2 regions of the Bradyrhizobium sp. TM233 genome follow, and region 2 is predicted to be linked to the other one. Evidence: predicted binding sites of a transcription regulator. Region 2 holds the regulator's gene; the other holds the start of a gene.
What was found. Region 2 encodes LexA, which represses DNA repair genes until DNA is damaged. Its sites were predicted from a motif close to TGTTCNNNNTGTGTTCNG; they were not measured.
Positions count from the first base shown of each region.

Region 1: a site for LexA is predicted at 1,548-1,565, ahead of AABA86_RS32095 (ribonuclease T2). Genes of this name have one in related genera too.

Region 1 is NZ_BTIG01000029.1:114,908-118,313, reverse strand. Features, by position in the region: gene AABA86_RS32110 (DUF3617 domain-containing protein) at 1-491, opposite strand, end outside; gene AABA86_RS32105 (hypothetical protein) at 534-833, opposite strand; gene AABA86_RS32100 (hypothetical protein) at 1,070-1,480, shown strand; gene AABA86_RS32095 (ribonuclease T2) at 1,612-2,304, shown strand; gene AABA86_RS32090 (23S rRNA (adenine(2030)-N(6))-methyltransferase RlmJ) at 2,498-3,358, shown strand.
Region 2 is NZ_BTIG01000008.1:339,503-342,908, reverse strand. Features, by position in the region: gene AABA86_RS19670 (molybdopterin molybdotransferase MoeA) at 1-845, shown strand, start outside; gene lexA (transcriptional repressor LexA) at 1,022-1,723, shown strand; gene AABA86_RS19660 (hypothetical protein) at 2,329-2,763, shown strand; gene AABA86_RS19655 (GAF domain-containing protein) at 2,986-3,406, shown strand, end outside.

The DNA.
Region 1 (3,406 bases), on a different contig from region 2:
ACGTTCATCTTGAAGCCGCCGGGCATCACGATGTCGCCGGGCTTCTGGTCGGGCTTGCAGGCCCCGAGCCATTTGGCTTGCAGCGTCATGGTGGTATCGCGCCCGGCCGCGCCGGCGACGCCGCCCTGTGCGTGCGAAGAGGTCTTCACCGTGTAGGCCGAATTGAAATCGCCCGTGATCTCGGCATGCGAGGTCGTGCTGACGCCGGCGACGCTGCACTCGGAATCGCTGACATAGCCGGTCGCGGTCTTCTTGATGTCCTGTTTGGCGCAGATCTGCTTCGCCATCGGGGAGACGTTGTTGTTCATCTCCTTGTCGACGGTCTCGTCTGTGCAGTGCTGCATGGTCATCTCGGGCATGGGCGAGCCGGTCGTGACCAGCTTCATTTCCCAAAGACCGGCCTTGCGGACCGGCAGATCGTCGGCGCTGGCGCTGCCCGCCGACACCACGAGGCAAAGCGTCGAGCCGAGCAAAGCGAGTTTGCGCGTCATGTGGAGGCTCCCGGCTGAGAGATGCGGCGCTACGAAAGCGCCTCAGTAGAGCGTGCGGATCGGCTGGTCGGCGGCGCCATAAGGCACCCAGCGGCACGAGAACGAGATGTAGCCGCCCTCATAGGCCTGCACCGCCAGGAATTTCACGACCTTGCCGTAGCGCGCGCAGTGATCGACCGCGGCCTGCCGGGCATCGACCTGGGTGGCCATCGAATAGGCGATGATGCCGCCGGTGTCGTTGCCCTTGAACGGCGGCACATAGTCGGCGCGCGCCGACTGGCTCGCCATCATACCCGAGACAACCAGGCTGGCGAGAAGACCCGCGGCCGCAATGATTCGCATTCCCGTCACTCCAATTGGCTGGCGGCCAGTTTACGGTGCCGGGAGGGAAGTGAAAAGAACGGAAGCCCTGCCAACCACGATGTTGTGGTCAACTCCTGGCGAAGTGTTGCCGCGCTGCACTTGACCTCCCCCGGCCTTCGCGGCACCGTCCAACCTTCGCAAGACTTCAGCTGTCCGGATTGACCATGCTCGCCCCCTTCCTGAAATCGTTCCGCTATGCCGCCGTGCTCGGCCTCATGTTCGGAGCGATGTCGCTCGGCGAGGCCAGGGCCGCCAATCCGCTGGAGCTGAACTTCTGGCTGAGCGGACCGCGCTATGACGGCGCCGTTGCCGATTGCGACCGGGCGCTGCCGACCATCGCCACCCAGTTCTGGGAGAAGGAAAGCACGTTCTGGAATTCCTCGTTGAAGATCACCGGCTTCTCGGCCGTTCGCGAGACCGCGTTCCGGCCCTGGCAGTCCGACAATATTCCGCGCCGCTATTGCACCGGCGAGGCCATGCTCAATGACGGCAAGGTGCGCAAGGTGCACTTCTCGATCATCGAGGATGGCGGCTTCGCCGGCTATGGCAACGGCGTCGAATGGTGCGTGGTCGGGCTCGACCGCAACTGGGCCTATAATCCGGCCTGCCGTGCCGCCAAGCCCTGATCAGGAAGCCCTGATCAGGAAGCCCTGGTTCGTCGCTCGAGGCGCCGAACGGCGGCCACCTGAATTTTGTTCTTGAAATGTTCCCATCGCCTGCTAGGCTTCCTCGCACAGTCTAGTTGAGGGGCGTCGCCATGTTTCATTCCAGATTGCATTCGTTTTCCCGTCTCGTGATCTCCCTGACCCTTGCCGCCGGACTGGCCTTGCTCGCCGGCGGCGCAAACGCCCAGGACAAGCGGCAGAACGCGCCCGGCGAGTTCGACTTCTATGTGCTGTCGCTGTCGTGGTCGCCCTCGTTCTGCGAGGAGGCGGCCGAGCGTGGCGGCCGCTCGCAGATCCAGTGCAGCGGTCGGCCCTACGCCTTCGTGGTGCATGGGCTGTGGCCGCAATATGAGAATGGCTTCCCGGAATATTGCCAACGGCCTTCGCCGCGGCTGAATCGCAACATCGTGTCCTCGATGCTCGATCTGATGCCGGCGCCGGGCCTGATCTTCAACGAATGGGACAAGCACGGCACCTGCTCGGGCCTCGAGGGCCGCAGCTATTTCGAGACGATCCGCAAGGCGCGCGCTGCGATCAAGATCCCGGCCGAATATCTCGATTTGTCGCAGGCCAAGACCGTGGCGCCGGCGGATGTGGAGGAAGCCTTCATCAAGGCCAATCCGGGGCTGAGCAATGCCTCCGTCTCGGTCACCTGCAACCGGACCAGGCTCTCCGAAGTTCGCATCTGCCTCAGCAAGGACCTGCAATTCCGCGCCTGCGACGAGATCGAACGCCGCACCTGCCGCCGCGAGCAGGTGACGATGCCGCCGATCAGGGGCGGATAGGCCGAGGTCTCGTGCCCCGGATGCAGTGCAATGCGCCGCGAAACGCGGCGTAGTGCACTGCTGATCCGGGGCCCATCACACAGGAAGAAGCTGGGTCCCGGTTCAGCGGCGCAGCGTTACACGCTGCACCGCGTCCGGGACATGTGATTGTGCCTCTTTGCTTCAAGCCATCACGTGGCGTAGTGCTCTTCCCATGAACTACCACCACGCCTTCCACGCCGGCAACTTCGCCGATGTCATCAAGCACATCGTGCTGGCGCGCATCATCACCTATCTGCAGGACAAGCCGGGGGCGTTCCGCGTCATCGACACCCATGCCGGCGCCGGCCTCTACGATCTCGACAGCGACGAGGCGCGCCGGGGCGGCGAATGGCTGACCGGCATCGCGCGGCTGATGCAGGCACGCCTGTCGAACGAGACCCTGGCGCTGGTACAACCCTATCTCGACATCGTCCGCGCCTTCAATCCGAAGGGTGAGCTCAAGGCCTATCCGGGCTCGCCGTTGATCGCGCGCGGCCTGCTCCGGCCGCAAGACCGACTCGTCGCCTGCGAGCTCGAGCCGAAGGCGCGGAAAGCGCTGATCGCCGTGCTGCGCCACGACGAACAGGCTCGCGTGGTCGACCTCGACGGCTGGGTGGCGCTGCCGGCCTTCGTGCCGCCGAAGGAGCGGCGTGGCCTCGTGCTGATCGATCCGCCCTTCGAGGCAAAGGACGAGTTCGAACGGCTGGGCGAGGCCTTCTCCACAGCCTTCGCGAAATGGCCGACCGGTATCTATGTCATCTGGTATCCGGCCAAGAACCGGCGCGCCACCGACACGCTGGCCCAAACGGTGGCGCGGCTCGCAGCTGCAGCAAAACCGCCGGGAAATTGTCTGCGCCTCGAGTTCAGCGTCGCGCCTCAGCTCGATGGCGGGGCTCTCGCCTCCACCGGGCTGCTGATCGTCAATCCACCCTACACGCTGCAGGGCGAGCTCAAGACGATCCTGCCCGAGCTGGAAATGCCGCTCGGCCAAGGCGGTGCTGCCAGATTCCGATTGGAGGTGCCCAAGCCTTAGAGCCAAAAAGCCGTAACACTCCGGCATTCTTGGGAAAAATATGCAGGA
Region 2 (3,406 bases):
AGGAAGCCGCGATCGTGGGTCGCCACATCCGCCCCGCCGGCGTCGATTTCCGCGAGGGTGACGTCCTCCTGCGCAAGGGAACCCGTCTGACAGAGCGCGATCTCGCCCTCGCCGCCGGCATGAATCACCCGCATCTCGCCGTTTGCCGCCGCCCGAGGGTCGCGATCCTTGCCACTGGCGACGAACTGGTGATGCCGGGCACCACACCCGGGCACGGCCAGATCGTCTATTCCAACGGCTACGCCCTGCACGCGCTCGCCCGCAGCGAGGGCGCCGAGACCATCGACCTCGGTGTTGCCGCCGATACGCTGGAGGCCACCACCGCCGGCATCCGCCGCGCGCGCGAAAGCGGCGCCGACATCCTGATCACGACCGGGGGCGCATCGGTCGGCGACCACGATCTGGTCCAGCAGGCGCTCAAGGACGAAGGCATCGCGATGGCGTTCTGGAAGATCGCGATGCGGCCCGGCAAGCCGATGATGCACGGACGGCTAGGGGCGATGGGCGTCATCGGCCTGCCCGGCAATCCCGTATCGTCCTACGTGTGCGCCTTCCTGTTCATGGTGCCGCTGATTCGGGCACTGTCGGGCCGTTCGGTTGTTCATCATCTTCGCGAGCGCGCCGTACTGGGCCGCGATCTCGGCGCCAACGACCAGCGCGAGGATTATCTGCGCGCGCGCCTGGAGCTGCGCGACGACGGCACCCTCGTCGCCCTTCCCGTCAGCCATCAAGACTCCTCTCTGCTTGCGAATCTTGCTGCAGCACAGGTACTTCTCGTGCGCGCACCGTTTGCGCCGAAGGCCGAGGCCGGCAGCCCCTGCGAGATGCTAAGGCTCCCCGTCTGAACTGCGCGGCCACACGCATTCCGTGAGTTTCGTTCTGTTCACGGTAAATTAAGCAGTTGCGGAACACATATCGAACATATAGTGTCCGTTCATGATTTGTTTCGAGCATGCAGTGGCTTATCGCTGAATTCATCGTCTCGGAATCGAACGACATCAACCGGGGGACTTTGGTCGAGATGTTAACGCGCAAACAATACGAGCTTCTGCGGTTCATCAGCGAACGCTTGAAGGAAAGCGGCGTGCCGCCGTCCTTCGACGAGATGAAGGATGCGCTCGACCTGCGCTCGAAATCAGGCATCCATCGCCTGATCACCGCGCTCGAGGAGCGCGGCTTCATCCGCCGCCTGCCCAACCGCGCCCGGGCCATCGAAGTGATCAAGCTACCCGAGCTCCAGGCTGCCGCCGGCAACCGACGCGGCTTCACGCCAAGCGTCATCGAAGGCAATCTCGGCAAGGTACGCGCGAGCTCCAGCCCGTCCGCAGACGAGGGCGAGCGGCCCGTTGCGGTGCCGGTGATGGGCCGCATCGCGGCCGGCACCCCGATCGAGGCATTGCAGACCCGCAGCCACACCATCAGCGTGCCGCCCGACATGCTCGGCTCCGGCGAACATTACGCGCTCGAAGTGCGCGGCGATTCCATGGTCGAGGCCGGCATCCTCGACGGCGACATGGCGCTGATCCAGCGCAACGAGAGCGCCGATACCGGCGACATCGTTGTGGCGCTGATCGACGACGAGGAAGCCACGCTCAAGCGCTTCCGTCGCCGCGGCGCCTCGATCGCGCTGGAGCCCGCCAATGCCGCTTACGAGGTGCGCATCCTGCCGCCGAACCGCGTGAAGATTCAGGGCAAGCTGATCGGGCTTTACCGCAAGTACTGATACCGGAAGTACTGATACCGGAAGTACTCGGCGCCTCGCGCGCGCCTTCGATCGGCCTCGCCGATCAGAGATTGGAGCGGATGATGGTCCGCTCCGGCTGGATAGTCTTTCTGGTTCTGCACAGATTATCCGGCCCCCTCCTTTCGCGACATCCTCGGCAGGCCGCTGCGAAGCAACATCGCTTCGCGGCCTTTCGAGTTCGAGGGGGGACAGCCCAATGCGCCAGATCGTTTGAGCGCAGCCGCAGCAACGCTGATGGCTCCTCAGCATCGCAAGCCGTTGTCGCGCAATCGCATCGCCATGTCGGCCAAGACACGGCCGCGAGCGCGCGACGACCGCAATGCAGTCGCGTAGCCATCGCAGCCGAGTTGGCGATACAGGCGGGTCTCTCGCCGGTCGTTTGATGCGCGCCTCCCAAATGCACGGAGGCCGGCTTTGTTCCTATCGAATTCGGAAAAGATGGAAAAGATAATGTGATCGGGGCTCGCGGATCCCAGCCGCAGATTTGCCTACAACGAAGCAGAGCGTTGCGTGTTTCAACTCTGACAGAGGCCTGCGCCTCCAAAAGAGGTGCGGGTCGCTATCTCTGCAATGAGGAGCACCCGATGTGTGACTATAGCCTGCATGCCGTCGCGACGCGCCCCGCAGAAGTCGGCGAGACGATCGTCACGACAACATTCCGCGGCACCTCGACGCGCGGCTTCGCCTCCGAAGCCGATCTCTCGGTCGCGGTCTGCCTGCTGCCGGGAACGGAGCTCGCCTTCGCCGACAACGTCCGTTACGACAACCGCTGGATCTGGACGCGCACCGTCAACTCCCGCGTCGGCAAGTTCGGCAAGATCGATCCGCACATTCCCGATCGCCATCATGATGCGATCGAATTCCCGGACGGCAAATCCGTGCTGGTGACGCAGCTCGTCGAGGGCCAGCGCGCAACCGTGCTGCAACTGCCGGTGACCCTGCCGATCGGCGAGCGCGAGCACAGGCCGCAGATCATCGCCGACAGTCGCCCGACGGTCACGCGACTGCCGATCGGCTGACGCCCTCCGGCCCGGCGGGTCCGGGGCCAGGATTGAAATGCCGTCGCCGGCCGATGCCGGCGAGCCCGGTGGGTTTTTGTTTCACGAAATTCGATCGGTGAGCGCCGCCGCCGCCGCACCTCGTCGCCGCACGAAGTTTGGGCCGTCCTGCCTGAATTTTGAACCTCCGCTCCGCAGCCAAATGACCGATGCTGTCGTGGTTTGAGGCGGCGGACACGCTCGATGAAAACCTTCATTCGCGTCGTTGAACTCTGGGTGCCTGACCGGACGCGCATGCGGCTGGAATTCGGCGGTGGCCTCTACGACGAAGGGCTGTCCGCGTTCAAGGCCGTCAGCGAAGAGCTGCACTTCGGATATGACGAGGGGCTTCCAGGCAAGGCCTGGGCCTCCGGCCATCCCGTCATCCTCACGAAATTCGCCAACTCCTATTTCAAGCGGACCGAGCAGGCCGTCGCGGCCGGCCTCACCTGCGGCGTGGCGGTGCCGGTGTTTGCAGGCGAATTCCTGCAAGCCGTGATGGTGCTGTTCTGCGGCGACGACGAGGCGCATGTCGGCGCGATCGAACTCTGGCACAACGATCCTGATCTCTCCCACGAGATGGGCCTCGTCGACGGCTATTACGGCGCAGCGGACATGTTCGAAT